3 regions of the Paenibacillus sp. GbtcB18 genome follow, and region 2 is predicted to be linked to each of the others. Evidence: riboswitches for the same ligand, from Rfam matches in the RefSeq annotation. Region 2 holds a riboswitch; each other region holds the start of a gene.
What was found. Region 2 has a riboswitch for cobalamin ahead of KVT34_RS21070 (energy-coupling factor ABC transporter permease). Riboswitches for the same ligand answer to the same signal wherever they lie in the genome.
Positions count from the first base shown of each region.

Region 1: linked by a shared signal. The riboswitch ahead of cobJ (precorrin-3B C(17)-methyltransferase) and the one ahead of KVT34_RS21070 (energy-coupling factor ABC transporter permease) in region 2 are both predicted to bind cobalamin.
Region 3: linked by a shared signal. The riboswitch ahead of KVT34_RS14970 (ABC transporter substrate-binding protein) and the one ahead of KVT34_RS21070 (energy-coupling factor ABC transporter permease) in region 2 are both predicted to bind cobalamin.

Region 1 is NZ_JAGXJX010000002.1:1,058,573-1,064,434, reverse strand. It holds gene KVT34_RS10180 (metallophosphoesterase) at 1-746, shown strand, start outside; gene KVT34_RS10175 (hypothetical protein) at 885-1,028, shown strand; gene KVT34_RS10170 (glucose-1-dehydrogenase) at 1,202-1,987, shown strand; gene KVT34_RS10165 (glycoside hydrolase family 13 protein) at 2,005-3,693, shown strand; cobalamin riboswitch at 3,800-3,988, shown strand; gene cobJ (precorrin-3B C(17)-methyltransferase) at 4,347-5,862, shown strand, end outside.
Region 2 is NZ_JAGXJX010000007.1:309,710-315,571, forward strand. It holds gene KVT34_RS21050 (glutamine--tRNA ligase/YqeY domain fusion protein) at 1-925, shown strand, start outside; gene KVT34_RS21055 (energy-coupling factor ABC transporter ATP-binding protein) at 1,074-1,928, opposite strand; gene cbiQ (cobalt ECF transporter T component CbiQ) at 1,925-2,734, opposite strand; gene KVT34_RS21065 (energy-coupling factor ABC transporter substrate-binding protein) at 2,731-3,018, opposite strand; gene KVT34_RS21070 (energy-coupling factor ABC transporter permease) at 3,015-3,782, opposite strand; cobalamin riboswitch at 4,069-4,270, opposite strand; gene KVT34_RS32630 (permease) at 4,453-5,511, opposite strand; gene KVT34_RS21080 (hypothetical protein) at 5,652-5,862, opposite strand, start outside.
Region 3 is NZ_JAGXJX010000004.1:267,725-273,586, forward strand. It holds gene KVT34_RS14960 (ABC transporter ATP-binding protein) at 1-508, opposite strand, end outside; gene KVT34_RS14965 (FecCD family ABC transporter permease) at 508-1,545, opposite strand; gene KVT34_RS14970 (ABC transporter substrate-binding protein) at 1,546-2,553, opposite strand; cobalamin riboswitch at 2,732-2,938, opposite strand; gene KVT34_RS14975 (hypothetical protein) at 3,067-3,642, opposite strand; gene KVT34_RS14980 (aspartyl-phosphate phosphatase Spo0E family protein) at 3,697-3,957, opposite strand; gene KVT34_RS14985 (aminotransferase class I/II-fold pyridoxal phosphate-dependent enzyme) at 4,028-5,224, opposite strand; gene KVT34_RS14990 (Lrp/AsnC family transcriptional regulator) at 5,237-5,728, opposite strand.

The sequences.
Region 1 (5,862 bases), on a different contig from region 2:
ACTGGATCCGCACCAAGCATGTCCGGTTGGAGCTGGAACGGCTGCCGCAGGCGTTCGATGGCGTACGTGTCGTCCAGTTCAGCGATGTTCACGTCGGACCCTATCTGGCGCCCGGAGATCTGCCGCAGCTTGTGGACATGATCAACGCGCTGAAGCCGGATTTGCTGTGCTTCACCGGCGATTTGTATGATTACCGCGTGTACGACGGTTCCTTAGTCAGTCAGGCATTGACGGCACTCAAGGCTCCGCTGGGTAAATTCGCGGTGCTCGGCAATCACGATTATTACGGATCGCCGGTGGAGACGGAGAAGGTGCTGAAGCCGGGAGGCTTCGAGCTGCTCACGAACCGTTCCGTCGCGGTTAGCAAAGATAAGGCGCTGATCCGGGTGGCCGGCGTCGATGACATGTGGGAAGGGCGCCCCGATCTGGACCGGGCGCTGAAAGGCGTACGCCGAGACGACTTCGTACTCCTGTTGTCCCACGCCCCGGATTTCGCGGATATCGCGCTGGAAGCGCCGGTTGATATGCAGCTGTCCGGGCACAGCCACGGGGGGCAGGTGCGCCTGCCGTTCTACGGCGCGATTACGACACCAATGTATGGGCGCAAGTATGTCGATGGCTTGTACAAACTCGGCGGAGGCAAGCTGCACGTGTACACGAACCGGGGCATCGGCATGACGATGCACCCCGTCAGGTTCTGGTGCCGGCCTGAGCTGACGGTGTTCACGTTAAAGAAACGCTTGTAACTCCGTAGAGTTCGCCGCAGCAGGCTTCAGCGGAGTATCGCTCAATTTGACCGAATACGGGCTGATATCCACTCCATTTTAGCGGAATCACATATAGTGTACGGTAAGACAATAACTCACCGAGAGGGGATACGAAAGATGGGTTATGTTGGAGGAGTAGGTGGAGTAGGCGGAGTTGGCGGAGTAGGAGGATGCGGATACGGTGGCATAGGTACGAGCGTAGGTGCGATTCTGGTTCTGTTCATTCTGCTGGTTATCATCTCCCGCACGTTCCTGTACTAATTTTCGTATAAGTTCCGGCGGTCCGGGTTACCGGCCGAAGGCGTTCCTGAACAAACCCCAGGCTGCTTGCAGCGGGGGTTTGTTCTTTTTTATGCGTTTTTTCCTTCTAAAACGTTTAATTAAAGTGGAGGTCTTCTGCGAGATTCGCATTCCAAAATCAAGGAGGTACTGCCATGTATAAGGATTTGGAAGGAAAAACGGTCGTCATCACGGGAGCGTCCACGGGAATAGGAAGAGCGGCTGCGGTTCGTTTCGGCCAAGAGAAAGCGAATGTCCTGATCAATTACTTGAGCCATGAAGAAAACATTCCCGCCTTGATCGCTGAAGTGGAAGCCGCGGGGGGCAGAGCGCTGGCGCTCCGGGGAGACGTGACCAAAGAAGAGGACGTGAAGAAGCTGGTCGAAACCGCCCACGAGCATTTCGGTTCTCTGGACGTAATGATCAACAACGCGGGAATCGAGAATGAAGTCCCTTCTCAGGAGTTGTCCGCCGACGATTGGCGGAAAGTGCTGGACGTGAATCTAACCGGGGCGTTTCTCGGCAGCAGAGAAGCCATTTCCTATATGCTGGAGCATGAAATCAGAGGAGCCGTTATCAACGTTTCAAGTGTGCACGAAATGATCCCTTGGCCGCATTTCGTTCATTATGCGGCGAGCAAAGGCGGGATCAAAATGATGACCGAGACGCTGGCGCTGGAGTTTGCGCCCAAAGGAATCCGGGTGAACAATATCGGCCCGGGAGCGATCAACACGCCCATCAACGAGATAAAATTCGCCGACGAGCAGGCACGCGCCGGCGTGGAAGCCCTTATTCCGATGGGATATATCGGCAAACCGGAAGAGATTGCGGCCGTAGCCGCCTGGCTGGCTTCGTCGGAGTCCAGCTACGTCACCGGCATCACGCTGTTTGCGGATGGTGGGATGACCAAATATCCGTCGTTCCAAGGAGGAAGAGGCTGAGAGAGGAGAGAACTCACATGAACAAAACATGGTGGAAAGAAAGCGTCGTGTACCAGATTTATCCGTCCAGCTTCAAGGATTCGGACGGGGATGGCCGAGGGGACCTGCGCGGGATCATTTCCAAGCTGGATTATCTTGCGGAGCTTGGCGTCAACGTCATCTGGCTGTGTCCGATCTACCTCTCGCCGGGCGCCGACAACGGCTACGATATCAGCGATTATTACGCGATCGATCCGCAGTACGGTACGATGGAGGATTTTGACGAGCTGCTTCTGGAAGCGCGCAAGCGCGGGCTGAAGATCATGATGGATCTTGTGCTGAACCATACTTCGGACCAGCATGCCTGGTTTAAAGAATCGCGTTCTTCCAGGGACAATCCCAAGCGGGATTATTATATTTGGAGGAAGGGAAAAGAGGGTCTTTTCCCTAACAACTGGGAGTCTTATTTCAGCGGCAGCGTCTGGGAACACGACACGGAGACGGACGAGTATTACATGCATCTGTATTCGAAACATCAGCCCGATCTCAATTGGGAGAACGAGGAGATGGTCGAAGAACTCTTCCGGATGGTGCATTGGTGGCTCGGCAAGGGAGTGGACGGTTTCCGTTTCGATGCGATCGCGCATATCGTAAAAGCGCAGGGGCTGCCCGACGCCGATAATCCGAAGCATTTGCCCGTTGTGCAGGCTTACCAGCTTTTTTCGAACCTGGAAAAGGTACATACGCTGCTGCACAAGCTCAATGATCGGGTGCTGTTTAATTACGACATCATGACGGTCGGCGAAACATCCGGACTGGGCCCGGAGCAGGCGCTGGATTACGTGGGGGACGAGCGTCATGAGCTGAACATGGTTTTCCAGTTCGAGCATATGAATCTGGATGCGGCTTCTCCGGGTACGGGGAAGTGGGTATCCAAGCCTTGGACCCTGCTGGAGCTTAAAAATGTGATGAGCCGCTGGCAGACGGTTCTACACGATAAAGGCTGGAACGCCAACTATCTGGGCAATCACGACCAGCCGCGTCCCGTGTCCAGATTCGGAAACGACGGCCCCTACCGCGTGGAATCCGCCAAAATGCTCGCCACGTTTTTGCTGACGCTGGAGGGGACGCCGTATATTTTTCAGGGGGAAGAAATCGGCATGACCAACGTCGCGTTCGATCTCATCGACGATTACCGCGATGTGGAAACGATCAACTATTACAAGCAGGCTAAGCTGCTCGGCAAGCCCCAAGACGAAGTGATGAAGGCGATTTGGAAAAAAAGCCGGGACAACGCCCGCACCCCCATGCAGTGGGACGACACGGCGAACGCCGGATTTACGACGGGGGAACCGTGGATCAAAGTCAATCCGAATCATCCGGAGATCAATGCGGTTGCAGCGACAGCCGATCCGCGGTCCATCTTCCACTACTACCGCAGCCTAATCGCGCTTCGTAAAAAGCATCCCGTCATCGTTTACGGCGAGTACAAGCTTCTGCTTCCGCTAGACACGGAAATTTATGCATACACGCGGACGCTGAACGGGGAGAAGCTGCTGGTGATTCTGAACTTTTTCGACGGAACGCCGGAGTTTACATGGCCGGAAGAGCTGGGAGAAGGGAAGGACGCGGAGCTTCTCCTTTCCAATTACGATCCCGTCTCCGGCGAAAATACCGGCGTTCTCAAACTGCGCCCTTATGAAGCCAGAGTTTATCTGCTCGGTTGAGTGGAGCGTTTTATCGGCATAGACAAGTTCTTTGACCGGATGGTATGATGAACAGAACACAATCGAATATGGTAAAAACAGGTGCGGAGCCCATTCGAACGGATCAGACAGTCCATAAGAACCGGGTTCGGCTTAAAACGGGAAGTTCGGTGAAAGACCGACGCGGACCCGCCACTGTAAGGAGCCCCCTGCAACCGCAGGGGAAAATTTTTTCGGCAACAACGTCACTGGATAATCCGGGAAGGCGCCGAAAAAAGCTTCGAGCCAGGAGACCTGCCTGTTTAAAATAACACTAGATAACCTACGAGGATTTAGGGAGGTGTTGAGAACGGCTGAATCGCTGCCAACGGCGGTTTGCCGGAACGTGGGCGTACAAGTTTGCCCGGTGCCGGCGACTGTGCGGGTTGGAAGCATATGCGGGATATTCCCGCTTAATGGCTCGAAAGTTCGAAGCATTTCTATCCGAATAGGATAGAAATGCTTTTTTTATTGTCCGGACGGGATGAAGAGCAAACGGCAAGCCGCCGGAAGGCACACCGCCGTGCATATATAAGGCCACCTGTACGAAAACGGACAGGGAAGGCCGGACGGCTCGATAACGGTTGTTCAGCGGAAGTGCCGGAGTTTTTTTACAGGGAAGAGGAGGAATGGGAATGGCCGGTAAACTGCTTATCATCGGATTTGGCCCCGGAGACGAAGCCCATATTACAAAACGCGCGCGCGAGGCGATTTCGGAAAGCGAAGTCATTATTGGCTATAACACTTACGTGGATCTGATCCGCAGCCTGATCGACGGCAAACAGGTCGTGCGTACGGGCATGACCGAGGAAGTGAGCCGTGCGCAGGAAGCCGTCAGACAAGCGGAGGCCGGGCGCAAGGTGGCCGTTATATCCAGCGGCGATGCGGGTGTCTACGGCATGGCGGGTCTCGTGTACGAGGTGCTGATCGAGAAAGGATGGAAGCCGAGCGAGGGCGTGGAAGTCGAAATCGTGCCCGGCATCTCGGCGATCAACTCATGCGCTTCGCTGCTGGGAGCGCCCGTGATGCACGATGCGTGCACGATCAGCCTCAGCGATCACCTGACGCCGTGGGATCTCATCCGGCGCAGAGTCGAGGCGGCCGCATCCGCCGATTTCGTCATCGCGTTGTACAACCCGCGGAGCGGCAGAAGAACGCGCCAGATCGTGGAGACGCAGCAGATTTTGCTGAAACACCGCTCTCCCGATACGCCGGTGGGGATCGTGAAAAGCGCCTACCGCGACAGGGAGCATGTCGTGCTGACGACGCTTGCGGAGATGCTGGAGCATGATATCGGCATGCTCACGACGGTGATTATCGGCAACTCTGCGACCCGCAACTACGAGGGACTCATGATTACGCCAAGGGGCTATCAGCGTAAGTATACGCTGGACAGCGATATCCAGCCCCTGCGCCCTCATGAGCGTCTCCGACGGGAAGCCGAGCCGTGGGCTCTGGAGCAGGAAGAGGAAACCGGCGCGGAAGCAGCACCCGCCTTGGGGGAACAGTCCGATGCCGTTTTGCGGTCAGCGGAAGAGCGGGAAGCCGGCGGCGCCGTCCTGCCGTCCTTCTTCGACGAGGACGAATACGGGGATGACGGTTACGGCGAATACAGCCCCGAAGCCGAAGGGACCGGCACAACCGACGATTACGACCGCGAAGATTCGACGGTTCGCATACAAGCGGAGGGGACGCGGTCCGCGTACGATACGCCCGCGTCTTCGGGAGCCGGGGAGTACGGTGACTCGGCGGTTGCGGTCGCCGTACGTCCGCCTGCCGCACTTGCACAGGCTGTCGCTTCGGTTCCGACCGCTTTTGAGCTTGCGGAGGAAGCGCTTCGTCTCGTAACGGGCGAACCCGGCGGTTCGGCAGCTTCCGCTTCCCCGGGCGGATTTTTCCGCCAGCAGGCTATTCTCGAATTCGCGGTCAGCCCCGGACTTGCGAACAAAAATCTCACTGCCAAACAGCTGATGGTCCTCGCGGACGCTGTCGGCGATACGGGAACGATGGAGTATACCCCCCATCATCAACTGCTCGTCAAGCTGCGGACCGACGATCCCGATTCCGTAACGAAACGGCTTCGCGGAGAAGGGCTTCTGCTGGCTCCGGTCGGCGATGTGGTCCAGATCAAAGCCTGCGACTTCTGCAATA
Region 2 (5,862 bases):
GGAACATGTGCCGCATCAATACGAATTCGCCAAGCTGAAGCTGACGGATACGATCATGGGCAAACGCTACCTGAAGCAGATGGTGGACGAAGGGGTTGTGGACGGCTGGGACGATCCGCGCATGCCGACGGTTTCGGGTCTGCGCCGCAGAGGCTTTACGCCGGAATCGATCCGCAATTTCTGCCGCGAAATCGGCGTGACGAAGAGCGACAGCACAGTCGACGTGAAATACCTGGATCATTTTATCCGGGAAGATTTGAAATTGAAGGCCCCTCGGACGATGGGGATTCTAAAACCGCTCAAGGTGGTCATTACGAATTATCCCGAAGGCCAGGTGGAGATGCTGGATGCGGAAATCAACTCGGAGAACCCGGAGATGGGCGTCCGCCAAATTCCGTTTTCACGGGAGATTTATATCGAGCAGGACGATTTCATGGAAAATCCGCCGAGCAAATATTTCCGCTTATTTCCAGGCAATGAAGTGCGTTTGAAGCACGCCTACTTCATCAAGTGTGAAGAAGTGGTCAAGGACGGGGCGGGCCATGTGATCGAGCTGCGCTGCACCTACGATCCGGAGACGAAGAGCGGAAGCGGGTTTACCGGCCGCAAAGTGAAGGGAACGATCCACTGGGTAGAAGCGACCCGCGCCGTACCGGCCGAGTTCCGGCTCTACGAGCCGCTGGTTCTGCCGGAGCAGGAAGAGAAGGAAGAAGGAAGCACGTTCCTCGACCGGATCAATCCGAATTCTCTGGAGGTCCTGAGCGGATTTGTGGAGGAGAACATGAAGGATGCCGAGGGTAACGACAAGTTCCAATTCTTCCGCCACGGTTACTTCAATGTGGACCCTAAAGCGTCCACGAAAGATCATCTGGTCTTCAATCTGACCGTATCGCTGAAAAGCTCTTTCGATATCAAGCAGGCTTAAGCACATCCGGATCGGTAAAAAAAGCGGCCCGCGTAAGACCGCGTCGGCCTTACACGCCGCATCTCGCGGCTTCCGGTTTGCGGACAAATACAAAAAGCAGGTGCAGGAGAAATTCCTGACCTGCTTTTTTTGTATGGGATTCAAGCGTCTAGCTCTGCGCAGCCGCAGCTTGAAGCCGGGCCGCGAGAAGCTCTCCGAAGGCATCGGCGCTCCTCGGAGGGTCGATGCCTTCCCGCAGCGCGCGGGGGAGGGAGCGCCACAGCCGGAGGAGCATGGGCAGCTCCAGACCGATGCGTTCGACGGTGTCCGTCTCCGCGAAAACCCGATCGGGCGTCCCTTGCAGCAGACAGGCACCCTGGTCCATGACCAGGACTTCATCCGCCCACGTGTAGGCCAGGTCCATGTCGTGGGTCGCCATGACCACGGTGACGCCGCTCTGCCCGATGTCCGCCAGCTCATCCAGCAGAAGCCGCTCCGACGCGCGATCGAGATACGCCGTCGGCTCGTCGAGCAGCAGCAGGCTTGGCTCCAGCACAAGAACGCCGGCCAGGGTGACGCGCTTCTTCTGCCCGAGGCTCAGGTGATGGATAGGGGTATGGGCGAGCTGCTCCAGGTCCATACTCTCCAGTACCGCTCCGGTCCGGACGCGGATTTCGGGCTCGGAAACGCCGGCGTTCCGCAAGCCGTAAGAGATGTCCTCGTACGGCGTACCGAGAATGAGCTGCTGCTCGGGGTCCTGGAACACGAGTCCTACCTGCCTGCGCAGCTCCTGCAGATCCTGGCGCTTGTAGGACACAGGAGCGCCCTTCCAGCGCACGGTCCCCGATTGCGGCCGGTGAATGCCGACGGCATGCAGGAAAAACGTCGATTTGCCGGAGCCGTTATGCCCGCAAAGCGCGATTTTCCGGCCCGCCGGAATCGTGAGGCTGAGTCCGGCCAGGGCCTTTTTTTCGGTACCGGGATAGCTGTAGACGACGTCCGCCAGTTCCATGATCGGATTCATGCGAATCCCCTCCATTTCAGCCAAATCTGAGCTGCCGTCAGCATAAAGATCCCGGTCATGCCTTCGGCTTTGTAGCGCGGCGGGACAGGGGCCGCCTCATAGGGGGCAAGTTCGATCCGTTCCGTGAAGCCGCGGGAGGTCAGCCCGTAGGTCAGACCACGGTAACGCTGCATCGTCCGGCCGAACAGATGAACGATCAGCAGAGCGGTATCGCGCAGTCCGCCTGCGAATCCGTTCTGCCCGCCCCGGCAGCGCTGGGCGGTCCGCATGGCGTGAGCCGTATCGGCGAGCAAAAAAATATAGCGGTACATAATCAGGGTCAGCTCAATCACGATCTGAGGCATGCGGATTTTTTTCATCACCTGAAGAATTTCCAGCAAGGGCGTCGTGAACAACACAAACTGCAGACAAGCGAGACAGGCGGAGACCCGCATAAACAGCCCCGCTGTGCGGGACAAAGATTCACCCGTGACATAAACGGTCCATGGACCGGCCGTTCCGATGATCCACCCCGAAGAAAGGGGAACCCCGGTCCCCGCATTTCTTCCAAATTCCAGCAGGAGAGCAGGCAGGCTGGCCGCGAAAAACAGCAGCGAGCCGCCGTATACGAGCCAGTAAAGCTTCCCCGGGACGCGTGCGTAAAGCAGGGTCCAAAGCGTTATCCATCCGAAAACGGCCAATTGAACGGGCGGAGCACTGGCATAGGACAGGATAAAGAGACAGCCGGCAAATCCGCATTTCCAGACGGGGGACAGTCCCCGGAAAGCATTGGCATAGGAAATGGTGTCAATCCGCTTGAGCATCATGCTTTAGGCTTCGGTTTGGAGGCCTTTCCCTTATACAAGCCGATCACATACCCGATAAAACCGGCTCCAAGCGCGGCTTGCAGCGCGAAAAGCATGCTTTCGGTTTCAGCGGGAGGCTCCATCAGCGACGCGAACCAAGGCTCGTAAGTCGGAGCGATTTCCTGAATCGCTTCCTCCGCGGCTCCGTCCGCTCCTCCGAACTCTCCTTTAACGAAAATGAGCGGCAGCACGGCAAGCAGGACGACCGCGACCAGGATCCATACATTCTTCTTCCACGTTTTCATGAACGGTCAGCTCCCTTCAGATTGCGCTGCAGAGCGGAAATTTCATGCGGCGTATAGGCTTGCAGCCAGCCCAGAACCAGCACGGTCAGCAGTCCTTCGCTGATCGCAAGCGGAATCTGCGTGACGGCGAAAATGCCCGCAAATTTGGCAAAAGAGGCGAGCATACCCCCGTCGGCTGCGGGAAATGCCACCGCCAACTGCACGGAGGTGACCAGATAGGTGGTCAGATCGGCGAGCGCGGCGCCCGTAAAGACGGAGAGCTTCTGCCTGCCCGTCGATTTGATCATGAGTTTGTACACGGCATAGCCGACAAACGGTCCCGCAACGGCCATCGAGAATGCGTTGGCACCCAGTGTCGTAAGCCCGCCGTGGGCGAGGAGGAGGGCCTGAAAGAGAAGAACGACGGAGCCGAGGACGCTCATGGGAAGCGGTCCGAACAGGATGGCTCCCAGTCCGGTACCCGTCGGGTGGGAGCTGCTTCCCGTAACCGAGGGTATTTTCAGGGCGGACAGGACGAATGTAAAGGCCCCGGCCAGACCGAGCATGAGCTTGAGCTCCGGCGTTTCTTTAGTAATTCGGATCAGAGCGCGGACGCCCAGGATGAAGAATGGCAGGAAGACCACCCACCAGAATAAGGCCCAGAAGGGCGGCAAAAAGCCCTCCATGATATGCATGGCGTAAGCCGACTCCGGCTCGTTTACCAGAAAGAAGCAGACGATTCCGGCTATAAGCAGAAAAGACGCCAGGGTTTTACGGATGTTCATCGGTAATCCTCCTTCATGAATGTGGTCCGCCGTAAGCGGCGGCCAGTGCGGCAGAACGGGGGCATGCCCCTGCTGTACTTTCGGACGGTGATTCGTTATACCCGATGCCCGGCTGCCAGCTCCGCAAGCTCTATCCGATGACTCCGATGCGGTAATTCCCGGCTTTGGACCTCTTCTCCGCACACAAAAAAAGACATCTTTCCCTTCGCACGGGAACACGATGTCTTATGCACGCAACAAAAAAAGTTTGCGATCTCAAACACCTCCCTATTCCTCGTAGGTCGTATCAGTGCTGTCCAAACAGGCAGGTCTCCTGGCTCGGGGCGTCCATACCGGCGCCTTCCCGGAACGTCTTAGTTCCAGTGGCTTCGTGCCGGATGTGATTGAGAGTGTTTCCCCTTACAGTGGCGGGACCGCGACGGCATTTCACCGTTCTTCCCTTTTAAATTTTAGAGTGGCTCTAAAATACCTGTTTCCACAAATATGCAGTTTTTCGTGATAATACTACAGGATGTCCCAAACCTTGTCAATTGCGGAAAAGGCCTGAATTTCAAGGCTGAAACGCTGCCGGAAGCGGTTTTGGAATCTCTCACACCCTGATCTTTGTAACCGCTGTCTTTTATTTGCGAAAAAAACGAGAGGGGTATCGGCCCTCTCGCTGAACTTGATTTTATAGGATGAAAATGCCGACCACGCCGGTTACGATTCCTGTCAGGACAACCATACTGGCTGTGAACCAGAGCACCCGCGCAGGAAACGCCTTGCGCACCATAATGAGGGACGGCAGGCTGACGGCAGGCAGCGTCATGATAAGCGCGGCAGCCGGTCCCGTGCCCAGGCCCAGGGCCATCATCGTTTTGGCGATCGGAATTTCCGCGGCAGTCGGGATGACGAACAGGGTTCCGGCCAAAGCGAGTCCGATCAAAGCGACGAGGCTGTTTCCGATCGCGGGATCGAGGGCCGGGAACAGCCAGGCGCGTGCGGCGCCGAGAATGAACACGGCGATGAAGTAGACGGGAACCACGGTCCAGAACATCGTCCAGAGCGCTTTCAGCCAGCGGACGACGACCGGCCCGGAATGGTGCTGCGCAGCCGGCATCTGCGGAAACTCGCCGGTCGCTGTATCGTCTTTCGTGACGAGGCGTTCCGCCCAGTACGAGACGCCGAACACGAGCACAATCCCAGCGGCGATTCTTAGAACGGCGAATTTCCAGCCAAGCACGAAGCCCATGAAAATGATCGTCGCCGGGTTCAGTACCGGGTTGCCGATCCAGAAAGCGAGAGCGGAGCCGATGGAGCCTGACTGCTTGCGCATGCCTACCGCTACCGGAGCAGCGCAGCAGGAGCACATCATGCCGGGCATGGCGCTAAGTCCGCCGGCTACTGTGCTGCCGAAAGTGCGCTTGCCGAACACCCGCTTCAGCCAATCTTGTGGGATCAGCACCTGAAGCAGAGAGCCGAGGACGATGCCGAGAATCGCGGCTTTCCAGACGGCTTTGAAATAGACCACGGAATAGTCCCAAGCCGCGGCCAGCGAAGGCTCGGCGGAGCCTGCGAGAATCGACTTCCCGATGTCGTGCTTGGCCGCCGCGGTAAGCGCTTTGTGGAAGTACGGCTCCCACTTGACGTAAAACAACCCGCCTATGAGAATGGCGATAAATAAAAAAGGTTTCCAGTAAGCAGTGCGCGGTCTGCTTTTGGTGGAAACCGGAATTGGAGATGTATTCACGTGATGTCCCACCTTTCTAAATCCACTTGCAACTATACCATAGTCACCGTGGAAAAAGAATGGCGTTCTTCTGTCAGAAATCTTCGGAGAATGATAGATGACCTATCGAAAGTTGGGCATGTAATCCTGTTCAACCTTTTTTACTCTAATGCACTTGCCGCATATTTACTAAGTCTGTCTTTAATTGGAGCAATGCCCTGTTCAGTAACTTTCAAAGAGGCCTTACCTTCTGTTCCAGGCTGGTAATAAGTGCTGCGGATAAGGGGGATTAAATTTCGTATTTCCGTTTCCAATACTTTATAGTCTTCTTTATTTCTGTCAGTAAGTTTTCCGTCATTCGCTTTATAGCTT
Region 3 (5,862 bases), on a different contig from region 2:
AAGTCGTAGGCTCGTCGAGCAGCAGCAGGCGGGGCTGCTGTGCCATCACCTTCGCCAGCGCCACGCGCTGTTTCTGCCCTCCGCTCAGGTTCTCGACCGTCCGGTCGGCGAGCGGCTCCAGATCGAGCCGCCGCATAATCCGGTCGATCAGCGCAGCAGCGTCCTCCCGGTCTTCCCCGAGCCAGTTCTGGAAAGGGAACCGGCCCATTTCCACCACCTCACGGACGGTGAAACCGAGCGGAGGCAGTGCATCCTGCTGAAGCACGGCAAGCCAGCGCGCCAGCTCCTTGCGGGCGTAGCCCGCGACTTCCCTCCCCTGGAGAAGAATACGGCCTTCCGTAAGGGGGTCTACGCCTGAGATAAGTCTCAGCAAAGTCGATTTACCGCTCCCGTTAGGCCCGATGACGCCAAAAAATTCGCCGGGCTTCACCTCGAAACGGATATCTTTGAGCACGCGGATTCCACCGAAGCTTTTTCCCGCACCCTGCACTTCGATGATCGGTTCCATCAGCTTCTCCCCCATTTCTTCTGTTTGCGCAGCAGGTAAGCGAAGAACGGCGCGCCCAGAAACGCGGTGATGACGCCGAGCGGAATCTCCGTCGGGCTTAGAAGCGTCCGGGCCAGCGTATCGGCCCAAAGGACGTAGATGGCTCCGCCTACGGCGGAAAGCGGCACGATCAGCCGGTAATCCGGTCCCGCGATCAATCGGATCAGATGAGGCACGATCAGCCCGACAAACCCGATCACGCCGGATACGGAAACGGCCGCAGCCGTCACCAGAGTCGCAGTGATCAGCACGATCAATTTCGTCCGCTCGACATGGATGCCCAGATGGGCGGCCTGACGTTCCCCGAGCGCCAGCAGGTTGAGTGTCCGCGCATAGCTGTAAAGCACAACGAAAGTTACGAGAAAATACGGAAGGAGAACGGTTGTGTACGACCAGCCTTTCATCGCGAGACTGCCCATCAGCCAGAAAATGATTTCATTGACGACCTGTTTGGACATCGACACGAGAAAAGAAACGACGGAGCCGAGAAACGCCTGCATCACGACACCGGAAAGCAGCAGCGTCTCCATACGGATTTTGCCGTCGGTCCGGGCCAGACGCAAGACGATCCAAAGTGAAACGGCTCCTGTGGCAAAACCGACGACCGGTATCGTCCACGTACCGAAAAACATAGTCTGCAGACCGAAGTAAATGACGAAAGCCGCGCCGACGCTCGTTCCGCTGCTTACCCCAAGCGTATACGGGTCCGCAAGCGGATTGCGCAGGACGCCTTGAAAAGCGGCTCCCGCTACCGAAAGGGAGGCCCCGACCAGGATGGCCAGCATCACGCGCGGCAGCCTTACCTTCATAATAATCTGCTCCGAGGATACGGGCCAGTCCGGCGTGATCCGGTCACCGATCCAAGGCAGCTTGCTCCCCAGAATCGAAGCGATCTGACTCACCGGCAGATGGGCCGAGCCCAGCGATAGACTCAGCACAATAGAAAGAAGAAGGAGTAAAACTCCTACTCCTCCCCAAAGTCCCCATTTAGGTTTCATTTATTTCACCAAGTCCGGATAGATGGCTTTAGCCATTTGCAGGAGTCCCTCCGTCAAACGCGGTCCCGGACGGGTCAGCGTATTCTGGTCGAGACCGATCACCTGGTTGTTTTTAACGGCATTGATTTCGTTCCACCCGCTGCGTCCGCGAATGAGTTCTTCAAGACTTTTCTTCGTTTTGTCATCCACTACGCCTTTGGCGAATAAAATAACGTCCGGGTTCTGCTGGATGATTTTTTCCTCGCTGATCTGCTTCCAGCCCGTAATGTCGGAAGCGACGTTGACACCGCCCGCCAGCGTGATCAGCTCATCCATAAATTCACCCTTACCGACTGTCCAGCCCGGGGAGAATTCGATATAGACTTTTTTCTTCTTTTCCGCCGCTACGGTTTTTACAGCATCCGTAACTTTTTGACGGTCTTCTTTCATTTTTGCGACGACTTTTTCCGCCTGTTCCTGATGGTCGGTAATCTGGCCGTAAAGCTGAATATTTTTCATGACGTCGTCAAGCGTCTTCGGCTCCACCTTGAACACGTTGATGCCCATAGCGCGCAGCTTTTCGACCGATTCTTTTTTCATCGAAACGCCTGTGAAAACAATGTCGGCTCCCGACGCGATAACCGATTCCTGGTTAGGCTGCGTAATTCCGCCCATTTTCGGCTTATTTTTCGCTTCCTCCGGGTAATCGTCAAAATCGGACACGCCGACGATATTATCGCCCAGACCGATCGCAAAAAGAGCTTCCGTTTCCGCCGGCGAAACCGATACGATTTTTCCCGGCGCTTTCTCGAACGTAAATTCCTTGCCCGTCGCATCGGTTACTTTCAAAGGATACTGCGTTTTCTTCGCGCTCGATTGCGGAGCGGTGCTTGCCGCCGGAGAGGCCGAACCCGCCGTTCCGTTATCCGCGCTTTGCTTGCCGCAGGCTGCCAGGCCGACGGCCATCGTCAAAACAAGCAGCAGCAGGGCGTATTTAAAACCCCCGGTGGTTTTTCGTTCGTTGTTCATGTTCTCTACTCCCTTGCAGATTTAGTTTGACTTGAGGTTGTCCCACGATGTTCGCGCATGTCAACAAAAAATCCCCCCTATCCGGAGATAGAGGGGATAACTTTCAGAATCACGAGGTGGAACGGCCGTCAATCGGACGTCCTTTCCGGTTTCGCGCGATCCTCTCCTCGAAGGATATTGTGCTGCAAACCGGCAGGCAGGTCTCCTGACTTACGGATGTTTGACCGTCTTGCCTTCCCATCCGCGAGCGGACAGTGGCATCGTAAGACGATCTCCGTATTACAGTGGCGGGACCGTGCCGGATTTGCACCGGCTTCCCTTTTCACCCTGGGCTTTGGCTCCGCTGAGAGACGCCGCTTTCGGGACCTGACGGTAAACGTATGAGGTTGGGCCTTCAAGTTCATCCCCCATTATAGGCCAAGCGGCTGCGGAAAGACAAGGACTTTAGTCATCGCACCACATGCAGTTACCGGCGTCCGCTTTGGAGTCGCGGCGGCGGCAAGGTCGTCCGCTTCACGATTTGGCGGCGATCTTTTTGAGTACCTCGAACGACTGCTCGGGATTGCGGCTGTTCACCGCCATAAAAGCGACGAGCCCCTTGCCTTCCACGCCGTTGTCCTTCATCCACTTGGAATACTGGAGCGGAATGCCGTACAGATGCGTCTCCTTCTTAGGCGCTTCGGGCGGATTCTTTTTCTTGCCGGCAGGTTCAATCGTCGCCTCGAGTACGCCCTCCGGATAGTCTTCCTGCTTGAAATGCTCGTCCAGCGGCAAAAATGCCCCTTCGGCCGCATAAATCTTAAACTGTTCTTCGGGGATGATCAGGATACCGTGATTGCCGTATCCCATTTCGACGATCATCTTTTCGTTGGAAAAAAGCGGGGACGTATTCAAATAGATGGACGGCTTGTCCCCCACAAGCGCTTTCAACGAATTTTCAAGCTTAAAAGCGGCATCGACCGGTATGCCGTCACGGGCCATCATAAAGATGGAAACATCCGCTTTGGGCTGGGCCTTCCCGCACCCGGAAACCAAGACGGTGAATAATAAAAGCAGTACTGCAGCCGGAAACCAGCGTTTCTGTGTCATTGTAATCCCTCCGTTGCCCGATAGCCTATGCAAACGCTGCAAAAAAGCCGGCATTTACCGGCTCTTCTGGACTAGATTCATATATTCGTTAATCTTATGATCAAGAAGCGTACTCATTTCAATTACGGACTCGGAAGTCATAGCCTCACCGGACTGAACCATCTGTTCCAGTCTGTGCCGCATAAACTGAATTTCTTCTTCCAGGTGAAAGAGGGAGGCTAATTTGGCAGGTCGTTTGGATAACCAGCGTTGATCGGAAACGTCATGGCTGTACCAACCCGAGTTGTCGGCCAGACGATATTCTAAATAAGCCATACATATCCCTCCTTTACCCTAAAGATATCAGTTTTTTCCGATTCTGAAAACTATTTTTTGGGACAAGTCTTTACAATTTTTTCACAAAAGACCCAATACGGTCCAAAGCCTCGTTCAGTTGTGAAACGGAAGTCGCATAGGAGCAGCGGACGAAGCCTTCGCCGCCGTTGCCGAACACTTGTCCCGGAACGGCCGCCACCTTCGCTTCGGTCAGGAGCCGCTGAGCGAACTCTTCCGAGCTGAGGCCCGTCGAAGCGATGGAAGGGAACGCGTAGAACGCTCCCTGAGGCTCGTGGCAGTCGAGACCGATCTGCCGGAAGCCTTGAACGACCAGGCGTCTGCGCTGGTTATAGGACTCGATCATCCGGTCCTTCTCCTCCAGCCCGTTGCGGAGCGCCTCAAGAGCGGCGATCTGGCCCATGATCGGAGCACACATGACCGTGTACTGATGGATCTTCAGCATCGCGGAGATCAGGTCCGGATGCCCGCACATGTAGCCGACTCTCCAGCCCGTCATGGCAAAAGCTTTCGCGAAGCCGCTGACGAGAATAGTGCGGTCCCGCATGCCGGGCAGCGACGCGAAGCTCACGTGCTTGCTTCCGTAAGTGAGCTCCGCATAAATTTCATCGGCGATGACGATCAGATCGTTCTCTTCCACGATCCGGGCGATCGGCTCCCAGTCCTCGTACGTCATGATGCCGCCCGTCGGGTTGCTCGGATAGCTCAGAACGAGAACCTTGGATTTCGGCGTCAAACTGGCGCGGAGCGCTTCGGGCTTCAGCTTGAAGCTGTCCTTCGCGAAGGTCTCGATGCCGACCGGAACTCCTCCGCCGATCGTGACGATCGGACTGTAAGCGATGTAGCAGGGCTCCGGAATGAGAATTTCATCGCCCGGCGTAATCAGCGCGCGCAGCGCAAGGTCAATTGCCTCGCTGCCGCCGACCGTTACGACGACTTCATTCGAAGGCTCGTATTTTACGGCAAAATTCGTGTACAAATACTCGGCGATCGCTTCGCGCAGCTCAGGGAGGCCCGCATTCGGCGTATAGTTCGTCCGGCCTCTTTCCAGGGAATACACGCACGCCTCGCGGACATGCCACGGCGTCACGAAATCCGGTTCCCCGACGCCCAGCGAAATAATATCCTTGCTCCCGCTTACCAAATCAAAAAAACGCCGGATGCCCGAAGGAGGAATATCCCGGACCAGCGGTGACAAATAGCCCTGCATGGATTTCGGTTTGCTTCCGATTTCTTCCTGGTTTATCATCGTCATCGTCCTTTATGGTGAGACCAGCATCCGATGATCATCCTCACGGTCATCAAAAATGATCCCATCCTGTTTGTATTTTTTCAGAATAAAATGAGTTTTCGTTGACAATACCCGGTCCAGTGTCGACAGCTTGCTGGAAACGAAAGAAGACACTTCCCGCAGCGTACGGCCCTCGATCTCCACAAGCAGATCGTAAGCTCCGGACATCAGATAGACCGACTTCACTTCTGGATATAAATAAATGCGTTCCGCAATCGCGTCGAATCCGGTTCCCCGTTCAGGCGTGATCTGCACTTCGATCAGCGCGTTCACCTTGTCGCTGTCCACTTTGCTCCAGTTGAGCACGGTGGCGTACTTCACGATGATGTGCTCGTCTTCCATCTGGCGGATGGCCGCCGTCGCCTCATCTTCCGTAATTCCCAGCATGGTCGCGATAAGCGCCGGAGAGCGGCGGGAATCCTCTTTCAGAATATCCAGAATCTTGTGCTTCAAATCGTCCATCGTCAAGCCTCCTACTAAGAATCGTCATGAATAAGGTCCAATGAAATCAAGCATCGGATAGGGAAAATCGTTATCTTCCATATTACACGCAGCCCCCGCCGAATTCAATAAAAAACGGAAGCGCAAAAAAGCCG